DNA from 2 places in the Enterococcus sp. R12 genome. Region 1 is predicted to be linked to the other one. Evidence: predicted binding sites of a transcription regulator. Region 1 holds the regulator's gene; the other holds the start of a gene.
What was found. Region 1 encodes HrcA, which represses chaperone genes, less so after heat shock. Its sites were predicted from a motif close to TTAGCACTCNNNNNNNNNGAGTGCTAA; they were not measured.
Positions count from the first base shown of each region.

Region 2: a site for HrcA is predicted at 6,097-6,123, ahead of groES (co-chaperone GroES). Genes of this name have one in related genera too.

Region 1 covers NZ_CM176874.1:1,639,555-1,647,605, forward strand. The annotation lists gene yfcC (putative basic amino acid antiporter YfcC) at 1-541, shown strand, start outside; gene iadA (beta-aspartyl-peptidase) at 572-1,756, shown strand; gene ACTW1R_RS07575 (aldo/keto reductase) at 1,893-2,759, opposite strand; gene ACTW1R_RS07580 (hypothetical protein) at 2,877-3,524, shown strand; gene hemW (radical SAM family heme chaperone HemW) at 3,966-5,156, shown strand; gene hrcA (heat-inducible transcriptional repressor HrcA) at 5,339-6,382, shown strand; gene grpE (nucleotide exchange factor GrpE) at 6,421-7,008, shown strand; gene dnaK (molecular chaperone DnaK) at 7,061-8,051, shown strand, end outside.
Region 2 covers NZ_CM176874.1:813,221-821,271, forward strand. The annotation lists gene ACTW1R_RS03745 (two-component system regulatory protein YycI) at 1-709, shown strand, start outside; gene ACTW1R_RS03750 (MBL fold metallo-hydrolase) at 765-1,571, shown strand; gene ACTW1R_RS03755 (MurR/RpiR family transcriptional regulator) at 1,614-2,351, shown strand; gene ACTW1R_RS03760 (PTS sugar transporter subunit IIC) at 2,507-3,799, shown strand; gene ACTW1R_RS03765 (6-phospho-beta-glucosidase) at 3,825-5,255, shown strand; gene ACTW1R_RS03770 (CPBP family intramembrane glutamic endopeptidase) at 5,298-5,942, opposite strand; gene groES (co-chaperone GroES) at 6,160-6,444, shown strand; gene groL (chaperonin GroEL) at 6,477-8,051, shown strand, end outside.

The DNA of each region.
Region 1 (8,051 bases):
CATAGCGGTTCTTTTCAAATTAGAAAATATGGGCTTGAATGATGTGGCGAGTGCCTTTCAATCAGGGGCCTCAGAATTAGCGGGAACTGCAATCGTTGTAGGGATGGCCAAAGGGATTCTTCTGGTTCTCGGCGGTTCTGATGCCAACGTGCCGTCAGCCTTGAATACGATTTTGCACAGCATCGGTGGTTTGTTAAGCAATGTTCCAGCATTTATTGGGGCATGGTTCATGTACATTTTCCAAAGCTTCTTCAATTTGATCGTGACCTCCAATTCAGGTCAGGCTGCATTGACCATGCCGATCATGGCGCCATTAGCTGATCTTTTAGGTGTTTCAAGACAGATCGCTGTATTGGCTTATCAATTAGGCTCAGGCTTCATGGATGCCTTCACTCCAGTATCGGCAAGTCTGATCGGTGTGCTAGGTGTCGCAAGAATCGAATGGGTGAAATGGGCGAAATTCCAGATCAAAATGCAAGGGTTCTTATTTGTATTAGGAACGATCTTCATCTTTATTGCAGTCGCGATCGGCTTGCAATAAGAAGCAATCAGACACGAGGAGGAAGCACTCATGAAGGTGATACGACAAGCGGAGGTTTATGCGCCTGACTATTTAGGAAAAAAAGATATTCTTTTAAGCGAAGACAAGATCATTGCTATTGAAGATTCGATCGAAGGAGGATTCTCAGGGGTTCCTCTTGAAGAAATCGATGGCACAGGGTTACTTGCTGTTCCCGGCTTTATTGACTGCCACTTTCATATCTTAGGAGGTGGCGGGGAAGGCGGCTTTCAGAACCGGACACCAGAAGTGAAATTGTCTCAGCTGACCTCAGCGGGGGTAACGACAGTGGTTGGGTGTTTGGGTACTGACGGAGTAGGCAGAGATATGACTGCCTTGATCAGTAAGGCCCGTGGACTAGAGGCAGAAGGCATCACGACGTACTTGTATGACGGTTCTTATCGATTGCCATTGACTCCGGTCACCGATTCTATCATTCAAGATTTTTTGACTATTGACAAAATCATTGGTATCGGTGAAATTGCCGTTTCTGACCATCGTTCTTCACAACCGAGTTTCGAAGAATTTACCCGCGCGGTGGCGGATGCCCGTGTTGGTGGGATGCTTTCTGGAAAAGCAGGCATCGTAAACGTCCACTTAGGTGGAGGAAAGAGAAAATATGAGCTACTTTTACGAACCATCGAAGAAACAGAGATTCCAATCAGCCAATTTTTACCGACACATGCCAATCGGACCAGCGAGCTTTTCGAAGCAAGTATTGCTTTTGCAAAAATGGGTGGAACGATTGATTTTACGGCGAGTGAGGATCCTGATTTCTGGGAAAAAGAAGACGATGAGGTTCGCTTCAGTAAAGGATTGAAGCGTTTGTTAGCAGAAGGGATCGGGCTGGATCAATTTACCATGACCTCTGATGGGCAAGGTAGCCTCCCGTACTTTGATGAAAACAATCAATTCATAGGTCTGGGTGTCGGTAGTTCGCGAGCCTTGATGGTAGGCATTAAAGAAGCAGTCCAAAAAGAGCAGATTCCATTGGAGATCGCCATTCGAGCAATCACTTCTAATCCAGCGAAAGTATTGAAGCTTGATCAAAAGGGACGTCTTGCAGCAGGGATGGATGCTGATATTTGTTTGCTGAACAAAGAAACATTAACAGTAGAAACGGTTCTAGCGAAAGGCAGAACGATGGTAGAAAAACAAGAAGTAAAAGTGTGGGGTACCTTTGAGCAACTAACATAAGAAGATTCCAGCTTTGACAAACTAAGAAATGGTTGTTTTTCTAAACAGAGTTGTAGAAGAAAATAAGCAGCCCGATCCATGACCAGTATTTACTGGACTTGATCGGACTGCTTTTTTCAATTAAACGCAAGCATTCTTAAGCTTGCAGCTCATCCAATTTCTTCATGTCTTCTTCAGAAATTTCAAAGTCAACTTTAGCATTGTCAGCAATGTATTCTTCATGAACGGATTTTGGCAATGGCAGAATGTCTTTTTGTAGCAAGTAACGAATTGAAAGTTGTGGAATAGATTTTCCATAAGCTTCCGCAATCGTCTTCACTGCATCGTTATCGAGTAAACGACCAGTGGCGATTGGAGAATAGCCTTCCACTAAAATTTCGTGGTCTTTACAAAATGCCAATAACTCTTCATTTGTACGTCCAATATGGTAAACAAACTGGTTGACCATCGGTTTCACATCGCAATGATCAAAAATATTCTGTAAATCTTTTTGATCGAAGTTGGAAACACCAATTGATTTTACTTTCCCACTTAAGTAGGCTTCTTCTAGTGCTTTCCAAACATCGATGTTTTCAAGATGAAAATCTTTGTTTTCTGGATTGTTTCCCATGATTTTCCAAGGACGAGGAGCGTGGATCAAAATCAAATCGATATACCCTAAGTCAAGTTTTTTTAGAGAAGCATCAATGCTATCAACCGCTTCTTGATAGGTCTTCAACTCAGCAGGTACTTTCGTGGTAACAAAAATTTCTTCGCGGGCAACGCCTGAATCGCGCACAGCTTTCCCAACCGCTTCTTCGTTTTTGTAAGCTGCCGCTGTATCGACATGTCGATAACCGTTTTGAATGGCAAATTTTGTGGCGTTGTAAGCATCTTCTGGAGAAGATTGCCAGGTTCCAAGGCCAATCTTAGGAATCGTCAGTTTGTTCTGCAAGGTAAATGTTTCTTGTAATATCACGTATCTCAACCTACTTTCATCGCTTTTTTTTGTTACATCTTCCATTATAAAACGTTTTCTTGTTTGAAACAAATCAGACGCTGAAACTTTTTCGGTAAATTGACTTTCAAAAGGATCTTTGATACATTATCAGCAACCTAAACGCAGAAAGATGTGGAAAAAATGGATTTTGTAAAAGAAGATTTTGCCTATTATCGGCGCTCTTTTGAATTGATGTATCGCAGTTATTTCCGTAGAAGAATGATTGCCCTAGGTGTGGCGATTTTGATTATCTTAGGTTATTTATTTTTGTTACAAGAAAGTTTGCTTTTAAATATCATCTTGCTAGGTATTTTGCTAGGGATGATGGCGTGGCTGGTTTCACTTTCTCAGAAAGCGAGTGAGGTCGTACGTGCTTTTGAAGAAGAAAATCAGGTGCCGCAAATTCATCAACTGACAGAATTCGAGGATCATTATGCGTTCCCAATGAACGATGGAACAACGATGCGCGTGAAGAAAAACGGCAATCGCAACTTCCCTTCCAATAATAAGCAGTACACGTTGATGGCAGGCTATAAAAAAGTTTTCTTTGTGCAACAACCCTTGATGATTTTTTACTATGACCTCTTGGAAATGAAGTATGATGAAGCGTATCGTTTGAAACGAAATCGCCAAAACGGGTTCAATCGTTGGTCGCGTTATTTCAGCTTTCGCTCCTTTAAGGGATCGATCGGCAATGTTTTTCAATTCTTGCTGGGAAATATTTTCTTCTTATTTATTGCGTATCGGTTGATCCGCTATCTGATCGATATTTTGCTGCACATTCTATAACGGTCGCCAAGGGGATAATTCTCATCGTTTTCATAGACTGGTGAAAAAGATGATAGGACTTAATTTTTTAAAAAAGGTATACTTAAGTCAGATAAGACAAGCAATTGTCTTTCAAGAATAAGAGTCCTGCTCTTGTTAAGTAAGCCGTCAGCAACAGCTTATCTATTGTGGCGCTAACAGTTTGGGGGAAGTGTTAGTTCTTGTAACAAACAGATTTTTTTCTGGGTGGGATAAGAACAAAAGCGGTATTTTACCGTACTTAATAAGAGTAGTGCTCTTAATTTTTGCTATGACTATTTGAAGACATCACTTCTTGGAAGTGGTGTTTTTTCTTGCCCAAAATAGTCCAAGTGATAGGAGAATTCTAAGAACTATGCTACAATGAGTGCCGATGCTCTCAGCGATGGGAGTAAAAAGAAGGTAGAGGAGAATCACTTAGGAATGCCTGAAGGTCAAACAATAAACGATCCATCTACAAAAAGCGCGCAAAATATTTCTGCGTATATACATATACCATTCTGTGAACATATCTGCTATTACTGTGACTTCAACAAAGTGTTTTTAGAAGGGCAGCCAGTGGATGAGTACATCGAAGCGTTACTAAAAGAAATTGAGCTGACCCTCTTGCGTCAGCCTATCAATGAGGCGGAAACAATTTATATCGGCGGTGGGACGCCAACGTCGCTTTCGGCGAACCAGCTGGATCGATTGCTTTCAGGTGTGCATGAATTGCTGCCGACCCACACAACCAAAGAGTTTACCGTGGAAGCAAATCCTGGTGATTTGAGTGAAGAAAAAATGCTGGTTTTGAAAAACCATCAAGTCACTCGCTTGTCGATGGGGGTCCAAACCTTTGATAATCGCTTGCTTAAAAAAATTGGCCGCAAGCATACCGCTGAAGATGTTTATTCAACCATTCAGCTGCTGGAAAAACATGATTTTCAGAATGTGACGATCGATTTGATTTATGCACTTCCGGGACAAAGCATAGAAAGCTTCCGTGATACACTGACGCGAGCGATTGATCTCGGGTTGCCTCACTATGCGATGTATTCCTTGATTTTAGAAAACAAAACCATGTTTATGAACTGGGTTCGCCAAGGGAGAATGGCGCTGCCTTCTCAAGAAGCTGAAACGCAGATGTTTGATGAGGCGATCGCCGCGATGACAAAAGCTGGCTTGAATCAATATGAAATCAGTAATTTTGCACGACCAGGGTATGAGTCCTTGCATAATCTAGTGTATTGGAACAATGAACATTATTTTGGCTTTGGGGCAGGCGCCAGCGGGTATCTTGGACAGACCCGCTACAAGAATAAAGGTCCAATCCAGCATTATTTGAAACCATTACAGGAAAATCAATTGCCAATCCATGAAACCGAAGAATTGACAACCAGTAATCAAATGGAAGAGGAACTGTTTTTAGGCCTTCGTAAAAAGGCTGGCATTTCAAAAATACGCTTTGCAGAAAAATTCGGGAAGTCTTTTCAGGAAATCTATGGTTCAACTAGCGAACAGTTGATTCAAAAAGGCTGGTTGGCTAGTCAAGGTGATCGTGTCTTTTTAACGAAAGCTGGGATGTTCATTGGCAACGAAGTGTTTGAAGCATTTCTCTTGGATGGAGAAAAATAAGAAAGAACAAGGAAGAGAAGTAGCCATTTCGCGCTGCTTCTTTTTTGATTTCTTTTTTTAGCACTCTCTTAGAAAGAGTGCTAAAAAAGTGATGCAAATACTTGACATTCCTAGCAAATATGGTATATTTATAATCGTGTTAGCACTTAATAGGAATGAGTGCTAACGGAGGAGTGGATAAAATGTTGACACCTAGACAACAAATGATTTTACACCTCATCATCCAAAACTATACGAATACTGGTCAGCCCACGGGCTCGAAGCGATTGATGGAAGATGGGGTTGAAGCTAGCTCTGCCACCATTCGTAATGAGATGAAGGCGCTGGAAGAAGCTGGACTTCTGCTAAAAACACATTCATCTTCAGGGCGTGTGCCATCAATAAAAGGGTATCGCTATTACGTTGATCACTTATTGAAGCCATCTGAAGTTGACCAAAACGAAATTCAAACCATTCGTCATTCTTTTGGAAAAGATTTTCATGAAATCAATGAAATCATCCAGCAGTCTGCCACGATCTTGTCCAACTTGACTAGCTATACAGCGTTGTCTCTCGGACCAGATATGAAGGAAAGGAAATTGACGGGCTTTCGAATCGTCCCTTTGAATGCACGACAGATCATCGCGATCATCGTGACGGATAAAGGAAATGTCGAAAATCAAGTCTTTACTCTTCCTGAATCGATGAGCAGCGAAGATTTGGAAAAAATGGTAAGGATCATCAACGACAAATTGATCGGTGAACCTCTAATGACGGTCTACCATCGATTAAGAACCGAGATTCCTATGATTCTGCATAAGTATTTTCAAACGACTGACGGAATCGTTGATCTCTTTGATACGATGCTGAGCCATATTTTTGAAGAAAAAATCTTCGTCGGCGGGCGAATGAATCTTCTGGATTTTGAACCGACGCAAGATGTTAGTCAGTTCAAATCGATGTATTCATTTATGAAAAACGCAGATCAGCTGACACAGCTGCTGGCGCCAAGAGATTCTGCGATTCAAATCAGAATCGGCTCTGAGCTTGGCAACGACTTGTTACAAAATATGAGTTTGATCCAAGCCAGCTATGAAATCGAAGGTCATGGACAAGGAACGATCGCTTTATTAGGTCCATCAAGTATGCCGTATTCACGGATGTTTGGATTGATGGAAGTTTTTCGAGGCGAGTTAGCAAAAAAATTGGCCGATTATTATCGCGCATTAGACGCTGCCAATGAATAAGCGGCAATGAAACAAATCGTAGAAGGGATGGTTGAAACGTGACGGAAAAAGAAGAGCGTTTAGATGAAGAATTAGATAAAACTGCTGAAGAAACCGCAGAAACAACTGAATCTTCAAATGAATCAACTGAAACTGAAGCACAGACTCCTCAACCAGAGGAAGAAGCAGTGGAAAAAAGCGAATTGGAACTTTTGCAAGAAAAGAATAACGAATTGGAAGATCAATTCCTGCGTGCTCGTGCAGAGATCGCAAATATCACTTCACGTAACCGCAACGAGCGGGAACTTTTACAAAAATACCGCTCGCAAGATCTTGGCAAAAAACTGTTGCCAGCAATCGACAATTTGGAACGAGCGATGGCAGCAGATGTCGATCAAGACCAAGCTGCGAATTTGAAAAAAGGCGTTGAAATGGTTCTTGAAAGTCTGCGTCAAGCCTTAAAAGAAGAGGGAATCGAAGAGATTCCTGCTGAAGGTGCAATGTTCGATCCGAACTTGCATCAAGCGGTGCAGACTGTACCTGCCTCTGATGAAACACCGGCAGACACAATCGTTACTGTCTTGCAAAAAGGGTATAAATTGCATGATCGTGTCTTGCGTGCAAGCATGGTCATCGTTGCACAATAGTTCTTTCTATCTATAAGTAGATGTTTAAATTAAAAAAGGGAGTGTATTACTTATGAGTAAAATTATCGGTATCGACTTAGGAACAACAAACTCAGCTGTTGCTGTCCTTGAAGGCGGCGAAGCAAAAATCATTACGAATCCAGAAGGAAACCGTACCACACCTTCTGTTGTCTCATTCAAAAACGGTGAGATCCAAGTAGGGGAAGTTGCAAAACGCCAAGCAGTAACAAACCCGAATACGATTTCTTCTATTAAACGCCATATGGGTGAAGCTGGATACAAAGTAGAAGTTGAAGGCAAATCCTATACACCACAAGAAGTTTCCGCAATGGTTCTTCAATACATCAAAGGATTTGCTGAAGACTATTTAGGTGAAAAAGTTGAAAAAGCAGTCATTACTGTTCCTGCATACTTCAACGATGCACAACGTCAAGCAACCAAAGATGCTGGTAAAATTGCCGGTCTTGAAGTAGAACGGATCGTCAACGAACCAACTGCTGCAGCTTTAGCTTATGGGTTAGACAAAACAGATAAAGATGAAAAAATCCTAGTCTTTGACTTAGGTGGCGGTACTTTCGACGTATCGATCCTTGAATTAGGGGATGGCGTCTTTGACGTATTATCAACTGCTGGGGACAACAACCTAGGTGGGGATGACTTTGATAACAAAATCATCGATCACATGGTAGCAGAATTCAAAAAAGAAAACGGCATTGATCTTGGAAAAGACAAAATGGCCTTGCAACGTTTGAAAGATGCTGCTGAAAAAGCGAAAAAAGACTTGTCAGGTGTAACAAGTACTCAAATCAGCTTGCCATTTATCACAGCTGGTGATGCTGGACCATTGCACTTGGAAATGACCTTGACTCGTGCGAAATTCGATGAATTGACCGCAGACCTAGTCGAACGGACAAAAATTCCAGTACGCCAAGCTTTGAAAGATGCTGGCTTATCACAATCAGAAATCGATGAAGTTATCTTAGTTGGTGGTTCAACACGTATTCCAGCAGTAGTTGATGCTGTTCGTAAAGAAACCAATAAAG
Region 2 (8,051 bases), 830 kb from region 1:
GTCTGAGGACATTCGGTATTCTGGCGAATTATCAGATGAGGTCTTGAGTGGCTATTATTTGAGCGGTGAACAGACGGATTTTGATGTGGAGCTACGAAATCCGCAACTCAATACGCAGTTCAAAAGAGGGTCGACGGTCAAAGGTCAGCAGTTGATCCATGTCTCAACCAATGGCTTTTACATCAGTGATGATTCCCAAACGGAAGAAACCGTCAATGGTTTTTTGCAACGAAAAGATCAAGTCCTGTTTGGGGATGAATATGACTATTTGGAAAACCTCTCTGTCTTGAACGCCAATCATCCGACGGTGGTGGCGGTCCAGTCGTATGAAGGCATTCCTTTCAATGACAGCTCAAGTCGGATCGATATCACCTTAGAACAAACGGATGATCTACTGCAGATTGCCCGTTATACGCAAACACATATCTCCAATATTACGCCTCTAAGGGAAAAGATGACGGTCTATTCAGAAAAAGAAGCAGTAAATACGCTTTATCTAAACAACAAGCTGCCGAGTCACTCGAAAATTCTCTGGACGGAATTAGCCTATACGATGATTTTGAAGGTTAGGGAAAAAAATGTGTACATTCCTGCATGGTTTATTGCGTTCCAATTAGATGGCGATGACACCATCCAAATCGAAACGGTCAATGCCTTTAGCAATCGGATCATCACGAATAATGCCGTTCAAAAGGTAGAAAATCCATAAAAAAGCGGGTATAATGGAACTCGTTGAAACAACCAGAGAGGAAGTCACGTAAACCATGATGAAGGAAAATGCCTTTCAAGTAAGTATTCTAGCCAGCGGAAGCTCAGGAAATTCGCTCTATATCGAAAGCAATAAAAAGCGGATCTTAGTGGATGCCGGTTTGAGCGGCAAGAAGATCACTTCATTATTGGATGAAGTAGGGCGGAAACCAGAAGACTTGGACGCCATTCTTGTGACCCACGAACATCGAGATCATATCCACGGTGTCGGAGTACTGGCGCGAAAATACAAACTTGATGTCTATGCGAATACAAAAACATGGCAAGCGATGGATCCAATGATCGGTAACGTCGCTGTCGAACAAAAACATATCTTTGAAATGGGAAAAGTGCTGACCTTGGGTGACTTGGACATTGAAAGCTTTGGCGTCTCTCACGATGCTGCAGCGCCGCAATTTTATCGTTTCCATAAAGACGGCAAATCATTCGTGATGTTGACGGACACCGGTTATTGCAGCGATCATGTGCGAGGCATTATCAAAGGCGCCGATGCGTACCTTGTGGAAAGCAACCATGACCTAGAAATGCTGCGAATGGGCCCTTACCCATGGAGCCTCAAACAGCGAATTCTTGGAGATCGTGGTCACTTATCGAATGAAGATGGCGCTCTGGTCATGACGGATATCTTGACCGACAATACCAAACGGGTCTATCTTGGTCATTTAAGTAAAGAAAACAACTTGAAAGAGTTGGCGCACTTAACGATGGTCAACACCATGAAAGAACATGATCTAGGTGTTGGAGAAACATTTGAAGTCTATGATACCGATCCTGACAAAGCGACGGAGTTATTTGCAATCTAATCGATCAACAAAGGATAAAATTGTCGGGTGGAGGCAGCAGGTATGTTTGATGAAGAAAAAATCAAGCGTCTGAACGAGCTTGAAATGGCTGTTTATAAGTACATTGTCCAGCATTTTGAAGAGATCGATCAACTGACGATCCGCGAATTGTCAGCTGCATGCCATGTCTCGACCTCGACGATTTTACGATGTATCACGAAATTAGGCTATCGCGGGTATTCAGAGTTAAAGTATGCGATCTGTCAAAAAAAGGAACAAGATGCACGAGCGTTTGATCTTTTCTATGATGCAACGATCCAAGTCAATACATTCTTAAAAAAAGTCAATAATGAAGATTACCGTAAGTTTATCCAGCCAGCGGTAGAACTGATTCTTTCCGCACGCCATGTGGCGTTTTCAGGTATCGGCACAAGTGGCATTCTTGGCACCTATGGCAGCCGCTATTTTGCTAATTTAGGCATCAATGCCTATAGCATCGTCGATCCCTTTTTGCCAGTACCGCCTCGTGGGATGGAAAATACGTTAGCGATCATTTTATCAGTTTCGGGGGAAACCATTCAAATGATCAAGCAAACGGAGGACTTCAAACGGTATGGGGCAAAAGTACTCAGCATCACCAATGATGAAAAATCGACGATCGCCCAAATGGCAGATTACAATATTTCCTACTATATGCCCGTCGTCAGTGGGGGAAAAGAAGTCGATTTGAACCTGACGACGCAAGTCCCAGTGATTACACTGATCGAACTTTTAGCCCATCAAGTCTACAAGCAAATCTAAGTGATCGTAAAAAAACAGCTTCGGCTGTTTTTTTTGTTGGAACATGTTTCATAACTTAGAAAAGCTATAGGCAAGGGGAATATTATCTATTAAGATTTATTTGTAAGCGAATTCACTGGCCGGTGGATGGAATTTTATTTTAGGAGTGATGTGAGATGAACGAATGGATCAATGAGAAATTATTACCCCCAATATTAAAATTTGTCAATACGAAAGCAATCACTGCATTAAGAAACGGTATGCTCTATACGATGCCCTTTTCAATCGTAGGATCGATTTTCCTACTATTAGCAAACTTTCCCGTCCAGTCGATTGCGGATTGGGTAACGAATAGCGGCTTAGGTGAATACTTCAACCAAGCCTATGGCGCCTCTTTTGCAATTATGGCCTTTTTCGCCGTAATGGGCATCGCCTATTCATATGTAAAAGCAGAAGGTTACGAAGGACTCCCTGCAGGAATGATTGGTTTAGTTATTTTCTTATTAACTATGGAGTCAAGTGTGACGGATGCTGAAGCAAATGTGACCATCGCAAATGTCATTGATAAGACGTGGACCGGTGGACAAGGAATGATCAGTGCCATCTTAGTGGGACTTTTTGTGGGTTGGGGTTATACGTGGTTCTTGAAACGCGACATCCGAATCAAACTGCCAGAGCAAGTACCCACCAATGTCGCAAACTCATTTACAGCATTGATTCCAGCCGCTGTTTTGACGACCATCGCATTAGGCATTTATATTTTCTTTGATAAAGTTTTTCAAACAACCGTGGTCGAATGGATCTACACCGTGATTCAAAGTCCAATGCAAGGGGTGACGGATTCCCTTGGTGGCGCAATGATGCTAGGCTTCTTAGTGCCATTCTTGTGGTTCTTTGGGGTTCATGGTTCGACGATCGTGGGCGGGATCATGGGACCAATTTTACAAGCCAATTCATTAGCCAATACGGCTATTCTTGAATCTGGTAAAGCATTGACATTAGAAAATGGCGGACACATCGTGACCCAGCAGTTTTTGGATCAATTTATGACGGTAACTGGCGCAGGAATGACGATTGGGATCGTGCTATACATGGTGGCTTTTGCCCGTTCGGCGCAGTTCAAACAATTAGGACGTCTTTCCTTGATACCGGCATTCTTTAATATCAATGAACCAATTATTTTTGCGACACCGATCGTCATGAACCCAATCATGGTATTACCATTTATTTTGACACCGATGGTTTCAGGCGTGATCACGTATTTTGCACTTTATACCGGTATCGTACCGCTATTTACTGCTGTGCAAGTTCCCTGGACGACCCCGCCGATCATTTCAGGTTTTCTAGTAGGTGGCATTCGGACCGCTATTTTACAATTTGTTGTTTTAGCAATCGGCTTCTTTATTTACTATCCTTTCATTCGTAAAGTCGATAGTTTGAACTATAAACAAGAAACAGAGATCGTTTAATACCAAGGAAGCAGGTTGAATAGAAATGAATAAACTAAGAAGCGATTTTTTATGGGGTGGCGCAGTCGCTGCTCACCAATTGGAAGGCGGCTATCGTGCGGGTGGAAAAGGCGTGAGTGTCGCTGATGTCATGACTGTCGGAGGCAACGGAATTCCTCGCCGAATCACGGAAGGTATCCAACCGGGCGAAAGCTATCCCAATCATGAAGCGATCGATTTTTATCATCGGTATCCTGAAGACATCAAGCTTTTTGCCGAATTAGGGTTGAAGTGCTTCCGAACATCGATTGCCTGGACCCGTATTTTTCCAAAGGGGGATGAGCGCGAGCCGAATGAGGAAGGCCTGGCCTTTTATGATCAATTATTCGATGAGTGTTTACGCTATGGCATTGAGCCAGTCATTACCCTGTCTCACTTTGAAATGCCTTATCATTTAGTGACCGAATACGGAGGTTGGCGTAACCGTAAATTGATCGATTTGTTTGTCCGCTTTGCAGAAGTTTGTTTTACGCGCTATCAAAAGAAAGTGAAGTATTGGATGACCTTCAATGAAATCAATAATCAAGCAAACTATAAAGAAGATTTTGCGCCATTTACCAATTCTGGTCTGTTCTTTACGGAAGGAGAAGACCGAGAAAAAGTCATGTACCAAGCAGCTCATTACGAGCTCGTTGCCAGTGCAAAAGCGGTGGCGCTAGGACATGCGATCAATCCTGCGTTTCAAATCGGATCGATGATCGCGATGTGCCCAATCTATCCGTATTCTTGCGATCCCAAAGACATGATGGCAGCCACGGTGGCCATGCAACGGCGCTATTGGTTTTCAGATGTTCATGCCCGTGGGCACTATCCGAGTTATATGCGCAGCTATTTTGAAAGAAAACAATTTGATTTAGATATCACCCCTGAAGATGAAGCAGCTTTGGCGAAAGGTTGTGTTGACTACATTGGTTTTAGCTACTATATGTCATTTGCGATCAAAGGCAAGGAGAATGATCCAACCTATGACTATGATGAGAGCCAAGATCTGGTGGGCAATCCTTATGTCGATGCTTCTGAATGGGGCTGGCAGATTGATCCCGTAGGCTTGCGCTATGCCATGAACTGGTTTAACGAACGCTACGAATTGCCGCTTTTCATTGTAGAAAATGGCTTTGGTGCGGTGGATACGGTGGAAGAGGATGGACAGATCCACGATGACTACCGTATTGACTACCTAAAAGCCCATATCGAAATGATGAAAGAAGCAGTAGCTTATGATGGCGTCGACTTATTAGGTTATACACCGTGGGGCATCATTGACTTGGTTTCTGCGGGGACAGGGGAAATGAAGAAACGCTATGGTGTGATCTATGTGGACAAAGACAATGAAGGAAATGGAACCCTTGCTCGTCGGAAGAAAGATTCATTTGCATGGTATCAGCAAGTGATTGCGTCCAATGGCACGAAGGTCTAAAGAAAAAAACGTTACGCAAAATTTCTGCGTAGCGTTTTTTCTTTAGGGCATTTGGATATAGCCGTAATGAAGCAATAACTGAATAATAATAACTAAAGTGTTCATTCCCACATGGGTGATCATGGAAGTCCAAATACTGCCGGTCAAAGCATAAAGCCCAGAAAAGAACAGTCCTAAGAAAATATAGACTAAGAGATGATTGTCATTGTGGGCAAAGGCAAAGGCTACGGCGCTGACCACTACACCGACCCAAACATTGCTGTATTTCCCAATGATGCCAACTAAGGCTCTGCGGAAGACAAATTCCTCCATAATTGGCCCACCGACCATTGCTGCGAGAGCAAAGAGTGGGTTTTGCACCACGATGGCAATAATGTTTTCGGTATTTTGCGAAGCGCTGACTTCTCCGAAAAAGGATTCGATAAAGATGGCTAGATTTTGCAACAAAATCGCTGCGACAATGCCGGTTAGCCCGTAAATAAGAATCGCTGAGACTTTGGTTTTTTTGTGTTCAAACGATAGCGGTTCTGTTTGTTTGAAATACAAGAAAAACATGATCGCTGCACCAGCTAAGTAACCGATCGTTGTTGCTGCTACTTGATGTCCGCTAGGGACGAAGGCGATCGGTAGAAAAAAGACGATGCCGTAAGTAAGAATCGTGGACAAAGAATATTTTGATAAAGACATAGTTGTTTCCTCACACTCCTTTGCTTCATTATAGACTAGGTTGCTTCTAGAAACAAAAAATCCTACTATATTTATCAATCAATTAGAAATGCAAAAAAAATTTAGCAAAAGGCTTGCAAAAATTTGGGAAAATGAGTAATATTGAAACTGTAAGTTAGCACTCGATACAAGAGAGTGCTAATGCTAAATTCTAAAACATTCATTGGAGGGATTTATCGTGTTAAGACCATTAGGTGATCGTGTGATTATCGAAGTCGCAAAAGAAGAAGAAAAAACTGTAGGCGGAATCGTGCTTGCATCAGCAGCAAAAGAAAAACCACAAACGGGTACCGTTATTGCAGTCGGCGAAGGACGCACGCTCGAAAACGGTGAAAAAGCTCCTGTTGCTGTCAACGTTGGCGAACAAGTAATGTTCGAAAAATACGCTGGCACAGAAGTGAAATATGAAGGAACAGAATATTTGATCGTTGCTGCAAAAGATATCATTGCAGTAGTAGAATAAGAAAAATAAAAAATACTTGAGGTGATGAAATCATGGCAAAAGAAATCAAATTTGCAGAAGACGCACGCGCAGCAATGCTTCGTGGGGTAGATAAATTAGCAGATACAGTAAAAGTAACCTTAGGCCCTAAAGGTCGTAACGTGGTTTTAGAAAAATCTTACGGTTCACCATTGATCACAAATGACGGTGTAACGATCGCTAAAGAAATCGAATTAGAAGATCATTTTGAAAACATGGGCGCAAAACTTGTTTCTGAAGTCGCTTCAAAAACAAACGATATCGCTGGTGACGGAACAACGACTGCTACGTTATTGACACAAGCAATCGTTCGTGAAGGATTGAAAAATGTCACCGCTGGTGCGAACCCATTGGGTATTCGTCGTGGGATCGAAATGGCAACAAAAGTGGCTGTAGAAGAGCTACACAACATTTCATCAATCGTTGATTCAAAAGAAGCAATCGCACAAGTTGGTGCTGTTTCTTCTGGTAGTGAAAAAGTTGGTCAATACATCGCTGATGCAATGGAAAAAGTCGGCAATGACGGTGTTATCACTATTGAAGAATCAAAAGGGATCGAAACAGAATTAGATGTTGTGGAAGGAATGCAATTTGATCGTGGTTACTTATCACAATACATGGTAACTGACAACGATAAAATGGAAGCAGCGTTAGAAAATCCATACATCTTGATCACTGACAAAAAAATCTCTAACATCCAAGATATCTTGCCATTGTTAGAACAAATCTTACAACAATCAAAACCATTATTGATCATCGCTGATGACGTTGATGGCGAAGCATTACCAACACTTGTATTGAACAAAATCCGTGGAACATTCAATGTTGTTGCAGTGAAAGCACCAGGATTTGGTGATCGTCGTAAAGCAATGCTAGAAGACATTGCGATCTTAACTGGTGGTACAGTGATCACTGAAGACTTAGGTCTTGAGCTGAAAGATGCAACCATCGATAACTTAGGTCAAGCAAGCAAAGTGGTTGTGGATAAAGACAACACAACAATCGTTGAAGGTGCTGGTGAAAAAGAAGCAATTGACGCACGCGTTCAATTGATCAAAAACCAAATCGCTGATACAACTTCTGACTTTGACCGTGAAAAACTACAAGAACGCTTAGCAAAACTTGCTGGGGGGGTTGCTGTGATCAAAGTTGGGGCACCAACTGAAACTGAATTGAAAGAATTGAAATTACGTATTGAAGATGCATTGAATGCAACACGTGCCGCTGTTGAAGAAGGCATGGTCTCAGGTGGGGGAACTGCCTTAGTGAATGTCATCAACAAAGTTGCAGAAATCGAAACAGATGGCGATGCAGCAACAGGTGTCAAAATCGTTTTACGTGCCTTAGAAGAACCAGTTCGTCAAATTGCTGAAAATGCAGGCTACGAAGGTTCAGTTATCATCGACAAATTGAAAAACGCTGACTTAGGCGTTGGTTTCAATGCAGCAACTGGCGAATGGGTAAACATGCTAGAAGCTGGGATCGTTGACCCAACAAAAGTGACGCGTTCTGCATTACAAAACGCAGCTTCTGTTGCCGCATTATTGTTAACAACTGAAGCAGTCGTTGCCGACAAACCAGAACCAGCA